Regions from separate parts of the Pseudarthrobacter oxydans genome, predicted to be linked through region 2. Evidence: riboswitches for the same ligand, from Rfam matches in the RefSeq annotation. Region 2 holds a riboswitch; each other region holds the start of a gene.
The links. Region 2 has a riboswitch for S-adenosylmethionine ahead of SMD14_RS06900 (homoserine O-acetyltransferase). Riboswitches for the same ligand answer to the same signal wherever they lie in the genome.
Positions count from the first base shown of each region.

Region 1: it holds a riboswitch for S-adenosylmethionine, as region 2 does, so the genes downstream of both, SMD14_RS12870 (aminotransferase class V-fold PLP-dependent enzyme) here and SMD14_RS06900 (homoserine O-acetyltransferase) in region 2, are expected to answer to the same signal.
Region 3: it holds a riboswitch for S-adenosylmethionine, as region 2 does, so the genes downstream of both, SMD14_RS18860 (DUF1737 domain-containing protein) here and SMD14_RS06900 (homoserine O-acetyltransferase) in region 2, are expected to answer to the same signal.

Region 1 covers NZ_CP139438.1:2,848,601-2,855,604, forward strand. Annotated here, with positions in the region: gene aroA (3-phosphoshikimate 1-carboxyvinyltransferase) at 1-141, shown strand, start outside; gene SMD14_RS12860 (ribosome small subunit-dependent GTPase A) at 125-1,240, shown strand; gene hisN (histidinol-phosphatase) at 1,289-2,101, shown strand; SAM riboswitch class IV at 2,261-2,374, shown strand; gene SMD14_RS12870 (aminotransferase class V-fold PLP-dependent enzyme) at 2,410-3,852, shown strand; gene SMD14_RS12875 (class I SAM-dependent methyltransferase) at 3,947-4,705, shown strand; gene SMD14_RS12880 (metal-dependent transcriptional regulator) at 4,770-5,498, shown strand; gene SMD14_RS12885 (CrcB family protein) at 5,495-5,920, shown strand; gene SMD14_RS12890 (CrcB family protein) at 5,917-6,318, shown strand; gene SMD14_RS12895 (hypothetical protein) at 6,386-6,754, shown strand; gene SMD14_RS12900 (hypothetical protein) at 6,847-6,981, shown strand; gene SMD14_RS12905 (S1C family serine protease) at 6,984-7,004, opposite strand, start outside.
Region 2 covers NZ_CP139438.1:1,527,387-1,534,390, reverse strand. Annotated here, with positions in the region: gene mmsB (3-hydroxyisobutyrate dehydrogenase) at 1-791, opposite strand, end outside; gene SMD14_RS06915 (LysR family transcriptional regulator) at 906-1,829, shown strand; gene SMD14_RS06910 (zinc-dependent alcohol dehydrogenase family protein) at 1,868-2,986, opposite strand; gene SMD14_RS06905 (MFS transporter) at 3,085-4,467, opposite strand; gene SMD14_RS06900 (homoserine O-acetyltransferase) at 4,648-5,763, opposite strand; SAM riboswitch class IV at 5,776-5,891, opposite strand; gene SMD14_RS06895 (bifunctional o-acetylhomoserine/o-acetylserine sulfhydrylase) at 5,990-7,004, opposite strand, start outside.
Region 3 covers NZ_CP139438.1:4,127,495-4,134,498, reverse strand. Annotated here, with positions in the region: gene SMD14_RS18885 (glutamate--cysteine ligase) at 1-147, shown strand, start outside; partial or broken gene SMD14_RS18880 (DUF222 domain-containing protein) at 180-1,933, opposite strand; gene SMD14_RS18875 (DUF1905 domain-containing protein) at 2,119-2,421, shown strand; gene SMD14_RS18870 (O-succinylhomoserine sulfhydrylase) at 2,453-3,661, opposite strand; gene SMD14_RS18865 (rhodanese-like domain-containing protein) at 3,662-4,072, opposite strand; gene SMD14_RS18860 (DUF1737 domain-containing protein) at 4,069-4,347, opposite strand; SAM riboswitch class IV at 4,360-4,474, opposite strand; gene SMD14_RS18855 (hypothetical protein) at 4,759-5,013, opposite strand; gene SMD14_RS18850 (TetR/AcrR family transcriptional regulator C-terminal domain-containing protein) at 5,279-5,989, shown strand; gene SMD14_RS18845 (pyridoxamine 5'-phosphate oxidase family protein) at 6,017-6,481, opposite strand; gene SMD14_RS18840 (aminodeoxychorismate lyase) at 6,548-7,004, opposite strand, start outside.

The DNA of each region.
Region 1 (7,004 bases), 1.3 Mb from region 2:
GTGGAGGGCGTCGAGGTGGAGGACATCGCCACCACCGCCAAGACCATGCCGGACTTCCCCCGGTTGTGGGCGGACATGCTTGCGCAGGACGGCACCCCCGAGGCGGGGGCGGAAGGTTCCAGCGGTGGCGCGGAGCACTGACTCCTGGGACGAATCCGACGTCCGGATTCGGCCCAGCAAAAAGGGCTCCAGGCCCCGCACGAAGGACAGGCCCAGCCACGACGACGCCGTCACCGGCCGGATCATCACGGTTGACCGGGGCCGTTACAGGGCTGTGGTGGGTGAGGACTCGGGCAACGAGCGTGTGGTTATTGCCGCCAGGGCAAGGGAACTGCGAAGGAACCCGGTGGTGGCGGGGGATTTCGTTTCACTCGTGGGTGACGTCTCCGGCGAGCCGGACACCTTGGCACGGCTGGTGAAAATCCAGGACCGCAAGACGCTCCTGCGGCGCAGCGCCGATGACACTGATCCCGTGGAACGCGCCGTGGTGGCCAATGCGGACCAACTGGTCATTGTGGTGGCCGCTGCCAACCCCGAGCCACGGACTGGCTTCATCGACCGCGCCCTGGTGGCCGCCTACGACGCCGGTATCGAGCCGATCCTGCTGGTCACCAAGGCGGACATCAAGGATCCTGCGGAGCTGCTGGCCAACTACACCCACCTGGACTTCCCCGTGATCATCAGCCGGACGGCGGATGCGCAGGCCTCGGGCGTGGATGCCCGCTCCGACGACGGGCTCTCCGCCCGCCTGGACAGGGCCGCCGTCGCGGAGCTCCGGACCCACCTCGGCGGGAAAGTGACCGTGATGCTGGGGCATTCCGGCGTGGGCAAGTCAACCATGGTGAATGCGCTGACCGGGGCCGAACGGGCCACCGGAGGGGTGAACGCGGTGACCGGCCGGGGCAGGCACACGTCGTCGTCCGCCCTCGCCCTGCGCCTCGCTGACGCGCCGTCCGGCAGCTGGATCATCGACACCCCCGGCATCCGCTCCTTCGGCCTGGCCCACGTGGACCCGGACCGGATCCTGCGCTCCTTCCCGGACCTCTCTCCCGGCACGGATGACTGCGAGCGCGGCTGCAAGCACACAGCCACCGCCGTGGACTGTGGGCTGGACGCGTGGGTAGCGGGAGGCCATGCCGGACCCACCGGTTCAGCAAGGCTGGCCTCCCTGCGGCGGCTCCTGGGGACGGACCCCCGAATGGAAGCCCAGGAGGCCAAGGAGCTGGGCAGCGTTAACTGACGGGGCCCGGTTCCCGGCAGAACGGCGCGCAGACGGTAGTTTGGAACCATGATCCAACCCGCTTCGAGCTACAACGATGACCTGCGCCTGGCCCACGTCCTGGCCGACTCAGTGGACGACCAGACAATGAGCCGCTTCAAGGCGCTGGACCTCCACATCGAGACCAAGCCGGACCTGACGCCCGTCACCGATGCCGACAAGGCGGCCGAGGAGGCCATCCGCGGCCAGCTCTCCCGTTCCCGTCCGCGCGATGCCGTACTCGGCGAGGAGTTTGGCAGCACCGGCCATGGTGCGCGGCGGTGGATCATCGATCCCATCGACGGCACCAAGAATTTCGTCCGCGGCGTTCCGGTGTGGGCCACCCTGATCGCCCTCGTGGACGAAGGCGAGCCGGTGGTGGGCGTGGTGAGCGCCCCTGCACTGGGCAAGCGCTGGTGGGCGGCCAAGGGCATGGGCGCCTATATGGGACGTTCCCTGGCAGCCGCAACCCGCCTCCGCGTGTCCAACGTGTCCAAACTGTCCGACGCTTCCCTGTCATATTCGAGCCTTGGCGGCTGGAAGGAGCGCGGTAACCTCAACGAATTCCTGGGCCTCACGGAGGACGTGTGGCGTACCAGGGCATTCGGGGACTTCTGGTCGTACTGCATGGTGGCGGAAGGCTCGGTGGATATCGCCTGCGAGCCCGAGCTCAACCTCTACGACATGGCCGCCCTGGTGCCCATCGTGGTTGAAGCGGGCGGCCGGTTCACATCGCTGGAAGGTGAGGACGGCCCGTTCGGCGGCAACGCACTGGCCACGAATTCCATCCTTCACTCGGAGGTGCTGCGCCGGTTGAACCCGGACCTGGACGACCTCCTCTGACCCTCCTCTTCCGAATAATCAACGGCGGGCACCTCCGAAAGGAGGCGCCCGCCGTCGTTATCTTCGGCAAAAGCGGACCTTTTCAACTGCGCGTAACAAAGGCCTTAACATTCCAGCCGGCTTTTAGCCTGCGCGGGCTATGTCCTACGCTCTTAACCAGGTCACGAGTGCCAGCGCTAAACCCCGGTTTGCTGGCCGGCAACCCTCCATTCGCGGTGGGGTGCCCCGGGTGACGACCAGGCCGGTCCGGAACGGATGCGGCAAGCGCGGATTCCCCCAGCGGAGTCCTGTTTCAAAGTGAGGTCTCTGTGACAACAGCCACCGTCTCCCCCAACGCCGCAATCCAGCCTGACGCCGCAGCACAACCCGGACAGGACGCCCTCTTCGACCAGCGCCACGCCGCAGCCGGCCGTCCCCTGGCGGCAGTCACGGGCGCCGAAATCCAGGCTCCCCTGATCCATGGCGGGCACGTCCGGTACGCGAACCTGGACTATGGCGCGTCCGCGCCGGCGCTTTCCGTGGTGTCCGCCTACCTCAACGAAATCCTGCCGTTCTACGCGAGCGTGCACCGCGGAGCCGGCTACGCCTCCCAGATCAGCACCTCGGTCTACGAGAATGCCCGTGCCATCGTCCGGGAGTTCGTGGGCGGCCGCCCGGACGATTCCGTGATCTTCACCCGGAACACCACCGACTCCCTCAACCTGCTGGCCGGCTGCCTGCCCGTCACGAACGGCCGGGCTGACGGCGACGTCCTGTACCTCGACATTGAGCACCACGCCAACCTGCTGCCATGGCAGGGTGTCCCCCACCGCAGCATCGTGGCGGACGACACCATCGCAGGAACCATTGAGGCCGTGCGTGCCGAACTGCAGCACGGCGGGGTAAGCCTGCTCGCCGTCACCGGCGCGTCGAACGTCACGGGCGAGATCCTTCCCGTTCGCGCCCTCGCCGCACTCGCCCACGAGCACGGCGCACGGATCGTGGTGGACGCGGCCCAGCTGGCGCCGCACCGCCGCATCGACATCACCGCTGACGACGTCGACTACATTGCCTTCTCGGGGCACAAGCTTTACGCGCCTTTTGGCGCCGGTGTGCTGGTGGGCCGGCCGGACTGGCTCGACGCCGGAACACCGCACCTTGCCGGCGGCGGCGCCGTCAAGGAGGCAAGGCTCGACGGCGTCAGCTGGGCAACGGGCCCGGCCCGCCATGAGGGCGGATCACCGAACGTGCTGGGAGCGGCCACCCTGGCCCGCGCAACGCAGGTCATCGCGGAACTGGACCAGGACCGCTGGCATGCCCATGAATCGGCCATCCGCTCCTACCTGGTGGAGGGCCTGCAGGGAATCGACGGCGTGACCGTCCACCAGATCTTTCAGGACACCAACCCGGATACGGACACCATCGGCGTGGTCAACTTCTCGGTCGAAGGCTACGACGCCGGACTGGTGGCGGCGTACCTGTCGGCAGAGCATGGCGTGGGCCTGCGTGACGGCCGCTTCTGCGCCCACCCGCTGCTGAAGCGGCTGGGGCTGCCGTCCGGATCCCTCCGTGCCAGCTTCGGCGTGGGATCCCGGCTTGACGATGCCGAGCGTCTGCTGGCAGGCATCCGGGACCTGCGGACCAAGGGGCTCGGCTGGGACTACGTGGTGGACGCGGGCCGCTGGGTTCCCGCCAACGACAACCGCACCTACCCCCACTGGGCGCCCAACACCCCGGGAACGGCCGGCGCCGCCCCCTGCATCGACGACTGACCTGCGACTCGACCGGCGGCGTGCGCTCAGCCACGCCCGGGCGGGTACGGTAAATTCGGAAGGTAGCAACGAGACCCGACGAAGGAGGCCACGCGTGGCACGGGGTGGCCCCAGGCTGGATCACAGCCGGCGGCGGGAGCTGGGCCAGAGCTTCCAGGATGGCGGCAAACACTACCAGCAGGTGCGGCCCGGGTATCCCGCTGAGACAGCACAGTGGCTGGTACCTCCGGGCGCCCGGGACGCGCTCGACGTTGGTGCCGGCACGGGCAAGTTCACTGAACTGCTGCTGGGGCTGGTGCCGTCCGTCACGGCGGTGGACCCCTCAGCCGACATGCTCGGACAGCTGGCGGAACATTATCCCGGCGCCGCGGCTGTCCTGGGCACCGCGGAGGCCACCGGCCTGCCTGACTCAGCGTTCGACGTCGTCACCGTGGCGCAGGCCTGGCACTGGTGCGATGCGCTGAGGGCAAGCACGGAACTGGCCCGCGTCCTCCGCCCCGGGGGAACGCTTGGCCTGGTGTGGAACCAGCTGGACACGTCCGTCCCCTGGGTCCACCGGCTCTCGAGGATCATGCATGCCGGGGACGTCTACAAACCCGGTTTCCGGCCGCTGGTGGGGCCTGAGTTCGAGGGCTTGGAGGACCACCTGACGCACTGGCAGGACTCCGTCACCACCACCGACCTGATGGAGCTGACAAAGTCGCGCAGCTACTACCTCCGTGCGGGTGAGGCCACCCGGGCGAAGGTACTGGCGAACCTCGACTGGTACCTGCATGAGCACCTCGGACATGCGCCGGACGAAGACCTGGAGTTGCCATACCTCACCCTGGCCTGGCGGGCGGTGAGGGCATGAGTGCCCGCCACCGCCGGCCCCGCCGGTCCCCGCATGGCGGCGGCGAGCCGGTAGGCTTGATCCCGTGAAGACCAGCGCGCCCTCCTCCTCCATCGAGGACTACGTCAAGGTCATCTACTCTTTCACCGAATGGCAGGACAAGCCCATCACGTCCTCCCAGCTGGCGCAGCGCCTTGGCGTGGCCAATTCCTCCGTATCGGAAATGGTCCGCAAGCTGAAGGACCAGGGCCTGGTGGACCACAAACCGTACAGTGCCATCAGGCTCACGGACGCCGGTCTCCGGCTTGCCCTTTCCATGGTGCGGCGCCACCGGCTGATCGAGACGTACCTCGTCCAGCAGCTGGGGTACAGCTGGGACGAGGTGCACGACGAAGCCGAACTGCTGGAGCATGCCGTCTCGGACACCTTCATAGAACGGATGGCAGCCAAGCTGGGCAACCCGCAGCGGGATCCGCACGGCGATCCGATCCCCACCGCCGATGGCAAAGTGTTCATGCCCCGCGCGCACCTCATGGGTGAACTTGATGAGGGCCATACCGGCCGGATTACCCGGATCAGCGACGACAACCCGGAACTGCTCCGCTACCTCGCCGCCGAGGAGATAGACCTCGACGCCGAAGTTGAGGTGGTGGGCCGCCGGCCCTTCGGCGGCGCCCTGGTGGTGCGGATCAGCAATTCGGGCCGCGAACGGAACTACGACCTCGCTGACGAGGTTACGTCGGCGCTGTGGGTGCACAGCGACCACCCCCACCCCGGCTGCCTCCTCGGGGACGCTGACTTGCCCAGGGTGTGAGCCGGCTGAAGACTTCCGGCGTAGGGCTGCGCGCCTGGCTTGCGGTGGCGGCCGGCGCCCTGATCGGCACCGAGCTGCGGTACGGCCTGGCTGTTGCGTTTCCTGAACTGCCCGGCGCCTTTCCTTGGACCACCCTGGGCATCAACGTGGCCGGCAGCTTTGTCCTGGCCGCCCTGACCACCATGTGGATGGCCCGGCCGCAGACTGCCTTCTGGCTGCGGGCCGGGCTGGGGCCTGGCCTGCTGGGCTCCTTCACAACATTCTCGGCCGTGGTCTTTTCCGTGGACCAACTGGCCCGGGCCGGGCAGCATGGTGTGTGGTTCGCCTACCTCGCACTGTCGCTGCTCCTTGGACTTGCGGCCGCCGGCGTGGGGTGGCGGGCCGGGAAATTGGTTGGCCGGCGCCCCGGGGTCCGCCGGTGATCGCGGCGGTCATGGTAGGAATATTCGGCGTGGCAGGCGCCCTTCTCCGCTTCGGCGTGGACAGCTGGTTTGCGCATCACAGTTCCATCCGCAGTACACGCGCCACAGGCAGCGCAGAGAGGCTGCACTGGCCCTGGGCCACGCTGCTGGTGAACGTGGCAGGCAGCTTCGTCATCGGAGCAGCGCACGGCTCCACTGCGGCGCTGGGGCTTGGCGCCGAGTGGCAGGCCGGCCTGGCTACGGGCCTGGCCGGAGGGCTGACCACCTTCAGTTCGTGGACCACCGCAACGGTGCGGCTGCTCAGCGAGGAACGATTCAGCGCTGCCGCAGTGAATCTTGCGGCCAACCTGGTCCTGGGTTTTGGCGCGGCAGCTGCCGGGATCGCCCTGGTGTCCTAGCGTTTGCTGCCTTGTCAGCTGTGGTGACGGCGCGCTGATTTGGCGGGCTCCCGTATCGTGGATGGTGATGATTAGCAGACGTGACGCGGCCATTGCCCTTGATGTACCCATGGAGATGGCACAGCGCCATGGCCTTCCGAAGTGGATGACCGAGGCCGAGCTGGGTGAAATCCTGGACAACCCGCCGCCTTGGCTGGTCCAGTCCCGCGCAAACCGCACCGGCAAACGCCCTGTGTGGGTCCATCTGGAATGCGCAGTCTGCGGTTACGAGGAAGCCGCGCGCCCCAAGAAATGGTGGCCGGACTTCACCTACGTGGTGTGCGGGCACCACGATTCCGGAGAGGTTCCCCGCACGCGTGAGGGGTACGTCCGCAGCGAGTTCGACGGCGTCGGGACACGTTTTGTGGGCATCGCCGACGTACCTGTTCCGGACTGATTTCGTGTCGATCCAGGCCATTACATTCGGGGCTGAATAGGCGTAACTTACGAAGTGGGACGCAGCCCGTCCCCTGCTGTAAGGAGCACGCCATGCCGGACAAAACACCCCACCAGAACCTGGCAAAGAAGCCGGTCAAGACCATCAAGGAAAAACGCGCCGAGAAGAAGGCGAAGAACCCTGAGGGCGCCCAGGACCCGGTGGCGCACTTGAAGAAGCGCCGGTAGCCTTACTGGCCGTTTGCCTGCAT
Region 2 (7,004 bases):
ATTTCGAGCGGTGTGCCGGTGTCCTCGGCAGCGCTGATGGCCAGGCCGATGTCCTTGTTCGCCAGTTCGGCCGTAAACGTCGGTTCGAAATCGTTGTTGGAGGCCGCGGTGGGGACCACGCCGGGAACGGGGTACCAGGTCCTCAGGGCCCAGCTGTCCCCTGAGGAAACGGAGGCGATGTCCCAGAACACCTTCTTGTCCAGGCCGAGCCGGTCCGCCAGGACGGCTCCCTCGGCCGTGGAGGCCAGGTTGATCAGGAGCATCAGGTTGTTGCAGATCTTGGCCGCCTGGCCGGTGGTGGCTCCCCCGGTAGGGATGATGTTGGCGGCCATCGGTCCGATGTAGGTGGTCGCGTCGGCCACGGCGCCCGGTTCACCGCCCACCATGAAGGTCAGCGTCCCTGCCTTGGCGCCGCTCATCCCGCCCGAAACAGGGGCGTCCACGAAGCGGAAGCCGGCGGCAGCAGCGGCGTCGTGCAGTTCCTTCGCTGCGGCGATGTCGATGGTGGAGGAATCCACCAGCAGTGTGCGGGTGTCGGCATGCGCCAGCACCCCGTCCCCGCCCAGGTAGACAGCCTTGGCGTGCTCGCCCTTCGGAAGCATGGTGAACACCACGTCCGCTCCGGCCACGGCCTCGGCGATGCTCCCTACCGGCTTCACCCCGCCGGCCTCGGCTGCGGCAAGCGCCGCAGGGTTGAGGTCAAACCCCCGAACGTCGTGCCCCGCCTTTGCGAGGTTTCCGGACATGGAACCGCCCATGTTTCCCAACCCGATCCAACCGACAACTGCCATGGCATAAGCTCCTTTGCTGTGCATCCGGCCGAAGGCGGCCGGGAGGTCCGTGTCCACCATCACACCCTGCTACAGTGCAATCAAGGGGAAAAATCACAGATGGTATGTGCACTGATGCACACGAACGAAAGGCACGCGGTGGCGCGGCTTCCAAGTCCGGACGACCTCCTGATTCTCTTGACCGTAGCCCGGCTGGGGCGTTTCAACGCCGTCGCTGAAACGCTGGGCACTACGCACACCACCATCTCGCGCCGGATCCTCGCCCTGGACAAGCAGTTGGGCGGCCGGACCCTGGAGCGCAGCCCGCACGGCTGGGAGCTGACGGAACTCGGGGCTTCGGCCGTCGCCGCGGCGGAAGCCATTGAGGAAACACTGGGGTCGCTGGCCGCCGTCACGGGCCAGGACCGGGATGCCCTGTCCGGCATGGTGCGCATCAGCACCTCCGACGGTTTCGGCGCCGAATTCGTCACGCCAGCGCTGGTCCGGCTCCAGCAGCGGCACCCGATGCTGGATGTGGAGATGCTGAGCGCCACGCGCAAGGTCAGCCAGAACCGCTCCGGTGTGGACCTGGAGGTGGTGGTGGGCCGCACCGACGTAAGCAACGCCCAGGCCATCTTCCTGACCAACTACTTCCTCAGGCTCTACGCCAGCCCCGCCTACGCGGCCGCGCGCGGCCTGCCGGAGACGCCCGACGGCGTGGGGCAGCACGGCTTCGTCTCCTACGTCGAGTCGGCCCTCCAGGTTGCCGAACTGGGCCACCGGTCCTCGCAGCTGCCGATGCCGAAGTCCAGCTTCCAGGCCACGAGTATCTTTGCCCAGGTTGAGGCGGTGCGCCGCGGCGCAGGCATCGGGCTGCTTCCGAACTTCATGGTGGCGCACAACCCGGAGTTCGTTCCGGTGCTCCCCGAAGCGTTCCAGCGCCAGGTCCCCATCTGGGCGGTGGCCCGGCCGGAATCGCTGCGGTCCGCCCGGGTGCAGGCCGTGATCGGTGCACTTCAGCATGAGGTGGCGGAACGCCAGGACCTGCTGGCAGCCTAGGCTGTTGGCAGTCTGGCCTGAAGGCAGCCAGGCCGGCCTCACGCCTGGAAAAGCCGCCTGACCACCTGCCCGGCGGCGAGCGCATCGAGGCCTTCGTTGATCTCCGCCAGTGGCCTGGTGTCGGTGTGCAGCAGCTCAACGGGGAGCCTGCCCTCGCGCCAATACTCGAGGTACAGGGGAATGTCCCGGCCGGGCACGGCGTCGCCCATGTAGGAACCGAGCAGCCGCTTGCCCGCCCCCGCGAACTGGAGCGCGGGTACCGTCAATTCTGCGGTGGGGTGCGGCAGCCCTACGGAGACCACGGCGCCGCCGCGCGTCACGTGCTCCAGGCACGATGCGATGACCCGCGCTGATCCCACGGCTTCGACGGCGGTGTCCACGCCGTCACCGGTGGCTTCGGCAATCAGCCGAGGGGCGTCGTCGGGGGTCCCCACGGCGGTTGCGCCGCATTTCAGGGCGAGCCCGTGCTTGCCCGCGTTGGGATCGATGGCGATCACGGCGGACGCTCCGGCGAGCGACGCGGCCATGACGGCCGAAAGTCCCACGGCTCCGAGGCCAAAAACAGCCACGGCCTGGCCCGGCTGGACGGCCGCGGTGTTCAGGACAGCTCCCATCCCGGTGAGCACGGCGCAACCGAACATCGCCGCCACGGTGTCCGGGACGTCGTCGGCGATGACCACCACTGACTCCCGCGCCACCACGGCGTAATCGGCGAAAGCCGAAACCCCCAGGTGGTGGTTGATCCGCTCCCCCGCGGGCGTGCGCAGCAGCGCCTCGCCGTGCAAAAGGTCACCGGAGCCGTTGACCTCGGCGGCCCGGTGGCAGAGCGCGGGCCGCCCCGCCCGGCAGGCACGGCAGGCACCGCAGCTGGGGACGAAGACGAGGACCACATGGTCGCCGGGGGAAACGTCCGTGACGCCCTCACCAACCGTGGCAACCCGTCCCACCGCCTCATGCCCCAACGCCATGGGAAGCGGCCTGACGCGGGATCCGTCCACCACGGACAGGTCCGAGTGGCACAGGCTTGAGTAGGTGATGGTGACGCCCAATTCACCGGCCCGGGGCTCGGGCCGGTCGAGGTCCTGCACCACCAGGGGCTGCGCTTCGGCATAGCTGGTGCCAGGAGGAACTGTGGAATAGAGGACTGCTGCTCGCATGGTGTTCCTGACTTTATGTTGGTGGACAGGCAGCTGCCCGGGCCTGCGTGGCCGCAGGTCCGGGCAGTCGGGTTGCTCTGTTTGTCGTTTGGCCGTGCCTACTTCTTGGCGGCGGCCAGAAGGTCGGCGGTGCCCTGGGCGTCGGCGGCGTCGACATCATGAAGCGAGATGCCGCGGGTTTCCTTGAGGAAGTACACGGAAATAGCGGTTACCACGCAGGCGCCCAGCAGGTACAGCGCCACAGGAACGGAGGACTTGAAGCTGCCCAGCAGGGAGCTGGCGATGATCGGCGCGAGCGAGCCGGCCACGATGGAGGTCACCTGGTAGCCCAGGGAAACGCCCGAATACCGCATCCGGGTGGGGAACATTTCCGCCATGATGGATGGCTGGCCGGCGTACATGAGGGCGTGGAACAGCAGGCCGATGGTGATGGCCGCCAGGATAACCATGTCATTGCCGGTGTCCATCATGGGGAACGCGAAGAAGCCCCAGGTTCCGGCGAGGATTGCACCGGCCATGTACACCGGGCGGCGTCCCAGGGCATCGGACATCTTGCCCACCAGCGGGACTGAGCAAAAGTGGATGAAGTGCGCCACCAGGAGGAGGAGCAGGATACGGGAGGTGTCCGTCTGCACAACCACCTTCAGGTAGGTGATGGAGAACGTGACCACAAGGTAGTAGAGGATGTTCTCCGCGAAGCGCAGGCCCATGGCGGTGAAGACGCCGCGCGGGTACCGACGGAAGACTTCGGCAACACCGTAGCCCTTGTTCTCGACCGTGACTTCCTTGCGGGCCTCGAGGAAGATCGGAGCGTCCTGGACCTTGGTGCGGATGTAGTAGCCGATGATCACGATCACTGCGGAGAGCCAGAAGGCTACGCGCCAGCCCCAGCCGAGGAAGGCTTCCTGGGAGAGGGTGGAGGACAGGGTGAACAGCACGGCGGTGGCGAGCAGGTTGCCCATGGGGACAGCGGACTGCGGCCAGCTTGACCAGAAGCCGCGGGACTTGTTCGGGCTGTGCTCGGCGACGAGGAGCACGGCTCCGCCCCATTCGCCGCCCACAGCGAAGCCCTGGACGAAGCGCAGGAACACCAGCAGCGCCGGTGCCCAGTAGCCGATCTGCGCAAAGGTCGGCAGGCAGCCCATGAGGAAGGTGGCAACACCCACCAGGATGATGCTCAGCTGCAGCAACTGCTTGCGGCCGAATTTGTCGCCGAAGTGGCCGAAGACGATGCCGCCGATGGGTCGGGCAACGAAGCCGACGGCGTAGGTGACGAAGGCTGCGATGATGCCGTCCAGCTCGGTTCCGGAGTTGGGGAAGAACATCTTGCCGAACACCAGCGTGGCGGCGGAGGCGTAGAGAAAGAACTCGTACCACTCAACCACGGTGCCGGCCATGGAGGCCGTGACGACTTTCTTCAGGCCTGTGGCCTTGACGTCGGTTTCCTCGGGCCGCCGCGCGGCGGACTTTTCCGTACTCATTGATGAACTCCTTCGGCGTCTTCTTCGACACCACTGGGACAGTCTGTGGCGGAGACGTGTGATTTTGGCCACGAACCGCCGGGTCCCAACGAGTATGGTCCGCCTGAACGCCAAGCTCAACGGCGAATCATGCAGAGGCTATCTGCATAAATGCACAAAAGTGTGCCTGCGAGGGCGGTCTTAGGCCGAGAGGTGCACCCGAAGCTGATGGCCCAGCTGGCCTATTTCCGTCAGGAAGCCGTCATGGCCGATCGGCGCCTCAATGACATGCACGTCCACTTCTCCCGGCAGGGCCGCGGCAAGTTCGCGGGACTGGGACGGGAAATACAGCCGGTCCGAATCCACGGCGGCCACGAAGAACCTGGCGGTGGATCTCGCCAGGGTCTCGGTCAGGGTCCCCCGGTCCCGGCAGATGTCATGGCTCATCAGCGCCTCGGTGAGGGCGATATAGCTGTTTGCGTCGAAGCGCTTCACGAGCTTGCTGCCCTGGTGATCCAGGTAGCTTTCCACCTGGTAACGGCCGCGGGCGGCCAGCGCCTCGCCCTTCAGGGGCGACTCCGGCGCCTGGGGTTCCCGGCCGAAGCGGCCCTCCAGTTCAGCGGCGGACCGGTAGGTGATGTGGGCGATGCGCCGGGCAAGTGCCAGCCCGGCTTCGGGGCAGGGCCCGCCGTAGTAGTCGCCGCCGTTGAAGTGGGGGTCCTGCCGGATGGCCAGGGTCTGGGCCTGCGCAAAGGCGATCTGTTCTGCCGTGCTCGCGGCGCCCACCGAGATGACGGCGCAGCGCTGCACCCTCTCGGGGTAGGTCACGGCCCACTCAAGGGCGCGGGCGCCGCCCATGGATCCGCCCAGGACCGCGAACCAGCTGTTGATGCCCAGCTGGTCAGCCAGCCGGGCCTCCGCCACCGTACTGTCCCGCAGGGTAACCAGGGGGAAGCGGGAGCCCCAGGGGGTTCCATCCGGGGCGGCCGACGACGGCCCCGTGGAGCCGTAGCAGCCGCCCACGATATTGACGGACACCACGAAGAACTTGTCCGTGTCCACGGGAGCGCCGGGACCGGCCAGCTGTTCCCACCAGCCTTCTTCGTCCGTGTCGCCGCGGGTCACGTGGGTGCTGCCGGTCAGGGCGTGCTCGATCAGGATGGCATTGCTGGCATCGGCGTTGAGCGTGCCCCAGGTTTCGTAGGCCAGCGTGACGTCCGGGAGGTATCCCCCGGCTTCAAGTTCCAGCCCCCCAATGGAGGCATAGCGGACAATTCCGTGCTCGGGGACGGTGGTTCGGGTGACGGTAACCGTCATGGCAAGACCTCTTCTACGCGCTTGCCCGCCGTCGAATGACCGGCAGGCCAGGTCTTCACCCGGGGCACCCCACCGCGGAAGGAGGGTTGCCGGCCAGCAAGCCGGGGCTGTCACTGGCACTCATGACCTGGTACGAGTGTACGAAACAGCCCCCGTCTGCTGCCAAGAGTGTGACTGGTTGTGACTTCCCCGGCGTGCCGCCGTCTCGGGTTCTTTGTGCGTCCGGCTAGGCCCCGGTCGCGTCCTTTGCTGCCCGAAAGCCCGCTTCGAGGTCCGCCAGGATGTCATCGATGTGTTCGATTCCCACCGACAACCGGACCAGGCCGGGGGTCACGCCGGCGACGGCCTGCTGCTCCGGGGAAAGCTGGCTGTGGGTGGTCGACGCCGGGTGGATGACAAGGGAGCGGACGTCGCCGATGTTTGCCACGTGGGAGTGCAGCTCCAGCGCGTCAACGAAGCGCTTGCCGGCCTCGGCCCCGCCAGCCAGGTTGAAGGAGACAATCGCGCCCGTGCCCTTGGGCCCGTACTTGCGGCCCCGCTCGTACCACGGGCTGGAGGGCAGCCCCGCGTAGGCGACGGATTCGACGTCGTCCCTTCCTTCCAGCCAGCGCGCCACTTCCGTGGCGTTGGCAACATGGCGTTCCACCCGCAGGCTCAGCGTTTCCAGGCCCTGGGCGATCAGGAACGCGTTGAACGGGGAGACGGCAGAGCCCAGGTCCCGGAGCAGCTGGACGCGGGCCTTGAGGATATAGGACAGGTTGGCGCCCAGGGCACCGTCCTTGCCGAGGTCCCGGGCGTACACCAGCCCGTTGTAGGTGGGGTCCGGGGTGTTGAAGCCCGGGAACCTCGCAGGGTCCTTGCCGAAGTCGAACTTGCCGGAGTCCACGATCACCCCGGCAATTGCGGATCCGTGGCCGCCCAGGTACTTGGTTGCGGAATGGACAACGATGTCCGCTCCCCATTCCAGCGGCCGGATCAGGTACGGGGTGGACAGGGTGTTGTCCACGATCAGGGGCACGCCGGCATCATGGGCGATGCCTGACACGCCCTCGATGTCCAGGACGTCCTGGCGGGGGTTGGACACCACTTCGGCGAAGAAGAGCTTGGTGTTTGGCTGGACCGCGTCACGCCACTGGTCCAGGTTGTCCGGGTCCGCCACGAAGGTCACGGAAATGCCGAACTTCTTCAGGGTGTGTGCGAACAGGTTGTAAGTCCCGCCGTACAGGCTGGGGCTGGCAACG
Region 3 (7,004 bases), 1.8 Mb from region 2:
CGGGACAAGGTCCTGTCCTCGTCGCAAGGCGGGGACCTCGGCTTCGATGCAGTGGTAAAGCATGCAGTCGACGTGACCATGCGCGGCGGACTGGATCTTTCAAAGGTGGACGAGGCCCCCGAACTGCTGCGCGTCAGGCAGTCCTAGCGGGCAGTGGTTTGGGGGCAGAAAGGCGCAGGTTAGGGGACCGAGACGAATTCGCTGAGCCAGAGGTGCCATTCCGGAAACGGGTCCTTCGGCAGTTCGTCTTCGGAAGGGCCAGGGTCTTCGGGCACATCGAAATCCGGGAGGTCCAGGTCCTTCACCAGGTCAAACTCTTCCGGCAGTGCAAAGCACGCAGGTACCTCAAAGTCGTCGGGCATGTTGAAGTACGCAGGTAACTCACGGCATCCCGGCAAGCTGAAGTACTCGGGCACGTACAAGTCCTGACCCTTCGGCCTAGCCGCTGAAGATGCGTTCCGTAGTCCCGCATTCCAGTCCGGCCAGTGGGGTGGTTCCCAGTCTTGGTGTTCGCTTGTGTAGTGGCGGCCGGTGGGTGAGGTCCAGCCGGGTGGTGCGGTTGTGGTGGCGGGGGTGGGTTTCCAGCCGCTGGTGTGGCGGAGTTTGTGGTGTTTCGGGCAGGGCTGTCCGAGGTTCGAGACTCCGGTGGTGCCGCCGTTGTGCCAGGCGAGGAGGTGGTCGGCTTCGTTGTCGAGGGAGGGGTTGTTGCAGCCGGGGAAGGGGCATTTGCCGTCCCGCAGCCTGAGCCAGTTCCGCATGGCTTTGGTCACCCGGTAGCTGGTGCGGCCGATTTCCAGCGGCGCCCCGTCCCGCGGGTCCACCAGCACCCGGTAGAAGGAGCTGGCACCGTCGGCGACGAGGTCCCGTGCCATCGAGGCGGGGATGGGGCCGGCCCCGTCCAGGACCGCCGGCTCGTCCGTCAAGCCCATCAGGGAAAACACGGGCACGGTGACCAGCACCTGCGGCCGAATCGACGACGACGGGCCGGGACCTGCCACCTCCCCGCCGCGGGAACTTCCCGCCTCACCGTGCCCGGCACTGGTTGCCTCGCTGTGTCCGGTAACCCGGGAGATGTTCCCGCCGCCCAGGAGCGCCTCGGCGAAATTGTCGGCCCTGAGCTGGGTCAGGGTGCGGGCCTCGTCCGGGCCCTGCATCCCCGGGAAATGGCGGTCAGCCGGTTCCAGACCGCGGACGCCTGGTCCGCGGGCAGGTAGGCGGCCACCCAGGCCATCGCGTCGTTATCCGGCCAGTACTCCACCCGCCGGTCCGCCAGGGACTTGGCGTGCCGCTTCGCCAGGCTCTCCGGATGGTGCCGTTCCCGCCACCCCCGGGCCTTGGCCCTGAACCGGTACGCGGGCATCTCCCCCACAGGGCACCCGCGGACCGCCCCCGGGGCGTCCGGGTCCAGGAAATGGGCCTCCAGGGCCGCCGCCGCGGCCGGGCCAAGGCCGACGGTCTGGTCCACCATGGTCCGGGCATGCGCCCAGGAAATCGTCCCGCCCTGCAGGGCGGCCAGGGTCCGGGGCAGCGACGCGGTCAAGGCATGGGCTTCAGCGAGCAAAGCACCGGCGGCCCGGTCACCGATGGCCAGTGCACACCCGACCTCGGCCACCAGGCTCCGGTCCTGCGCCGTGGCCTCGTGAGGGGACCCGGGCGGAGGATTCATCGCCTTCGTCGCCCCGGCAAGGGCCGCCGCGGCCACTGCCTTCACCGCCGCCAACTTCGCTTCCGACCGCGCCACCCCACCCAGGACATCCAACGCCGCATCAGCAACCCGCTGCAACGGATCATCAACGCCCCCGCCACGGCCACGGCGACCGGAAGCGGCGGGCCCGCCCGCGGCAAGGCCTCCGCCAGCCAGCGCAGCCATAAACGCCGCGACAGAAGCGTCAACCGCTTCCTCCCCCTGCACCACCGCCGCGTTCGATTCCATACCCCCATCATCGCGAGGGGGTCCGACATTATTAGGCCCTACGACGGCCTTCCGGAAAGTACTCTTGAAGTTTTTTGTGCCACCTGTTCGAGGAAGCGGTGCCCTCGCCTTCCGGGACAAAAGACGCCGGCCGCAAGTGCGGCAAGCTGTGGCGTCCTGCCAACGTCCCGTGCCATACTCAGCGCGTGGCGGCGTCGTATTCCTTCAAAGCAGGCCTGTGGCGCTATCCCGGGGAAGCCGGTTGGCATTTCCTGACCCTGCCGGCGGACGTCGCGGACGATATCCGCGCGCGCAGTTCCGGCCACAGCAAAGCTTTCGGTTCGGTCAAAGTGGCGGCGGAGATTGCCGGCCACGCGTGGCAAACCTCGCTCTTCGCGGATACCAGGACCGGCACATACCTCTTGCCCGTCAAGAAGGACATCAGGGCCAAGGCCGAGATTAGCGACGGCGACGAAGTGGCCGTCCGCCTTTCCCTGCAGAATCCTTGAGGCCATGGCCCCGGGTGCCGCGGCCGGAGCGCTAGATCTGCTTAAGTGCCTGCTCCAGGTCGCCAATCAGGTCGTCCACGTCCTCCAGCCCCACCGAAAGCCGCACCACGCCGTCGCTCAGCCCAATGGCGGCCCGGCCCTCGGGTCCCATCGCGCGGTGCGTGGTGGTGGCCGGGTGGGTGATGAGCGACTTGGCATCGCCAAGGTTGTTGGAGATGTCGATGATCCGCAGGCCGTCCAGCAGCGCAAACGCCGCGTCCTTGCCCGAGCGGCCGCCGGAGGGGGCGAGTTCCAAGGTGAGGACAGTGCCGCCGGCGCTCATCTGCTTTACGGCCAGCTCGTACTGCGGGTGCGATTTCAGGAGCGGGTACTTCACCCAGCTGACGGCAGGCTGTTCCTCCAGCCATTCCGCGAGGCGCAGGGCTGACGCCGAGGAGTGGTTGACGCGCAGCGCCATGGTCTCGAGGCCCTTGGTCAGGACCCAGGCGTTGAACGCGGACAGTGCTGGTCCGGTGTGGCGCATGAGCTGCTTCACCGGCCCGTCAATGAACTCCTTGGTACCCAGGATGGCGCCACCAAGCACCCGGCCCTGGCCGTCGATGTGCTTGGTGCCCGAGTAGACAATCACATCGGCGCCGAACTGCCCGCACCGCTGCAGCAGGGGGGTGGCAAAAACGTTGTCGACGACGACGGTCGCCCCGGCAGCGTGCGCCAGGTCGCTGACCGCAGCAATGTCCACGATCTCCTGCATGGGATTGGACGGCGATTCGAAGAAGACGGCGGTGGTGGGCTCGGAGAGCGCTTCACGCCACTGCTCCAGGTCAGGGCCGTCCACGAAGACGGTCTCCACGCCCCAGCGCGGCAGGATTTCGTTCAGGATCACAAAGCACGAGCCGAAGAGTGAGCGGGCGGCAACCACCCGGTCCCCGGCCGCCAGCAGCGCACCCAGGGCGGTGAAAACCGCGGACATGCCGGACGCCGTCGCGAAGCACGCCTCGGTCCCCTCAAGCAGGCGGAGCCGTTCCTGGAACGTGGCCACGGACGGGTTGCCGTAGCGCGAGTAGACAAAGCGTTCGTCCTCGCCCGTAAAGGCCCGCTCAGCAGCAGCGGCGGATTCGTACACGAAACCGGAGTTCAGGAAGACAGCCTCGCTGGTCTCCTGGAAGTTGGTGCGGTCCAGCCCGCCGCGGACGGCCTGGGTGTCGGGGCTCCAGCCGGCGGCGTCTTCGTTGAAGGTCACTTAGTTCTTTCCCAGGTTGGTCGGCAGGCCGCGGTTCTTCCAGCCGTTGACGGTACGTTCTCCATAACGGTCCGGTTCACCCTCAAAGCCCTCCAGGACGTTGTAGGAGGTGAAGCCGGCCTGCGTGGCGGCGATAGCGGCCGCGATGGAACGCTGGCCGGAACGGCACAGGAACACCAGTTCGGTTGACTTGTCCTCGGGCGCCTGTTGGCTAAGGTCGGTGATGAAGTCGGGGTTGGGGATTCCGCCCGGGAAGGTCCACTGGATGAACAGCGGATCGTTCTCGGTGGCCTTGGTGTCGGGAATGCCGATGTGGGCCCATTCGCCCTCCGTGCGCACATCCACCAGGATGGCGCCCTGCTCAAGTTTTTCCCAGGCCTCCTGCGGGGTCAGGTCTCCGGCGTAGCTCATGCGTGGCCCTCGCCGCCGAAGTCAAGGTCATCGCCGGAGGACTCGAGGTCGTCAACGGCATCTGCCACGGCAGCGTCCGCGGAAGCGATGGCTGCCGGCAGGACTACCGCCTGCGCCACGATCACACTGCTGCCGTTGAAGGTTGCCGCCGGGCTGCCATGGAGGACATAGCCTTCCGCCAGCGCGGCGGAGATCCGCTCGCAAAAGGCGCGGTCATCCGGCCCGCTGATGAGGCGGTACGACAGTTTCTCTTCAGGGGCAGGTGCGTCAGACACGACGATCTCCTTCTCTCACGCTTGCAGCTCGAATGGGTCGATATGCCGAGTGTTCACCTGAGGCACCCCGCCGCGAAAGGAGGGTTGCCGACCGGCCAGTCAGGGCTTGGCGCCGGTACTCATTACTCCCCAAAAACGTAACACTTGCCGCCCGCGGCCGCACCGCCGTCGTCGTCATGTTGCGTAACTGAAGTAGGCCGGGCGCCGCAGTGGAGCCCAGTGCCGTCCGGCACCTTCACCTAAAGTACGACGGCGGCTCCTCCTTGGGTGTCCGGGGGTGGGACCCGCGGGAGCGGCAGGATCAATTGATGCAGTAGCAGGGAGCGCGCCTAAGCGCGCTTAAAGAGGAACGGCGTGGACCCTGTGCCCCCAGGCACGTGGTCCACGCCGTATTCGTTTTGATGCCGTTGCTTAGACGAGGCCCGGGTAGCTTGCCAGGATGTAGTCGGCAGCGGCGGGGCCTTTCATGCGCAGCCCCTTGCGGCCGTGCCTGATGCGGCAATTCATGGCTATCCAGAAATTGGACTCCAGGCCGGGCTTCTGCTGGTTGATGAAGCACCAGCTGGTGTACAGGCCGTAAAGGCGGTCACGGTCGAGGGTGGCGTCCGAGGCCTGGTCAATGTAGGTGGCTTCTTTTAGAAAGAGATCGAACTGCGAATGCGCCATGACGGCTTCCCTTCGCTAAGTGCGGTGGTGCCGCCGTTCGGCTACAGCAGCGAACCTCAATGCCGTGCACGGGGCATGGAGTGTTGATGAAGCCCGCGGAAATCAAGAACTAGTTGAAACCGGGGGCTACTAGTTGAAACCAGGGGCTACAGGGCGGTGTCACTGCCGCATCTACAATGTAGACTTTACTCGTAGACAACGGATTCGGCAAGCGAATGGATTACCTATCCGGGTAAAGGGCTTGCCGCCTTCCAGGACGGAAATCATGGCTTCCCCGAAAGTCCAGTCCCCCACCGGGCCGGCCCAAAAGCAAAAGCTGAGCAGGGAGCTGGTGCTGACCAAGGCGCTCGAAGTTGTTGACGCGGAAGGCTTGGAGGCGCTGACCATGCGCCGCCTTGGCCAGGAACTGGGCCGGGATCCGATGAGCCTCTACCGCTATGCGGAGAACCGCGCCGCGCTGCTGGACGGCGTCACCGAACTGGTGCTTAACGAACTCACCATCCACCCCGACGATCCCGATTGGAAAGCCCAGCTGCGCCGCATCGCACACGACCTTCGGAGCCTTGCGCTCCAGCACCCCAATGTGGTGCCGCTGCTCGTGACCAGGCCGCTCTCCACCCCGCTGGGGCTGCGGCCGCTGGGCACGCTGCGTCCCCTCGAGCAGATCCTGTCCCTGCTGATTGGGGCAGGGTTCAGCCCGTCGGACGCCCTCCACGTCTACCGCGCCTACTACGGCTTCCTCTACGGCCACATCCTGAACGAGCTGCAGGAATTCGTTGTGGACCCGGAGGAAAACGAAGTGCTGCTGCGGCTGGGACTGCACCGGTTGCCTGCCAAGGAGTTCCCGCGGCTGCGTGCGCTGGCCCCCGCCCTGGCGGACTACGAAGGATCCGCGGAACTTGACCAGGGGCTAAGCATCCTGCTCTCCGGCCTTGAAGCCCAACTGTCCCTTCAGGACGCAGAGCCAACCGGCTAGCCTGGCCGGACAGGCATTCCGGCCGGGTTATTCGAAAGAGGCCCGCCGCTTGTCCTGCTGCCGCGTGGCCCAGACGTCCGGCCGGTTCACCTTGAAACGGCGGCCGGTCAAAGCACGGGCTGTCAGCCGGATGTAGTTTGCCTTTTCTCCCGGCTGCCATGGCTCCAGCCCCAGGCTGTCCACGGCGTCCTTGTCCGCCTGGTCCTCGATGATCGCCGTATCGCCGCGCAGCACCACGCTCCAGGCCTCTTCGGTATGGGGATCGTAGCCGTCGATCTCCAGGGCGGCAGGCCTCTCTGTCAGGGCACTCCACAGCTTGGTGACGCCGGCCGTACGGAACGCGATGCTGCGGCGGTGCACCACGTAGTTGATTGGAAAGATCTCGGGGTGGCCGTCAACCACCAGTGCAAGGCGGCCGACAGTGTCATTGGCCAGGAGTTCCCAGCATTCGTCAAAGGTCAGGTTGTCATTCGGCTGCGTCTGCGAGTCCATGAACCAAACCTTACGGCCACTGCCCCCGCCGAACCTAGAGCGCAAAGGCCGGAATCACAGGACCGTTTACTGGATGCCCGCGAACAACTCGTTCAGTTCGGCGGTCAGCTCCTTCTGGACGGAGGGCGTGCCGATTTCCTTGCCGTCGATCCGGTTGACCGGCGCCAGCAAACGGACGCTGGAGATCAGCCACACCGCGTCGGCATCCAGCAGGTCCTGCGGCTCAAGCGGGCCGTAGCCCAGTTCCCAGCCCGCAGCCTTCGCCGCGGTGAACAGCGCGCCCTGCGACGTGCCCGGCAGGATGCCGCTGTCCAGCTGGGGCGTGATGAGGCGCTTGACGGAAGTGCCGTCGTCGGACGTTCCTGCGTGGGCCAGCAGCACGGTGGAGGTGGGCCCTTCCAGTACCCGGCCGTCGGAGGAGATGAAGATGACGTCGTCCGCGCCCTGTTTATGGGCATGGCGCAAAGCGGCCATGTTGACGGCGTAGGACAGCGTCTTCGCGCCGAGCAGCAGCCAGGGGGCG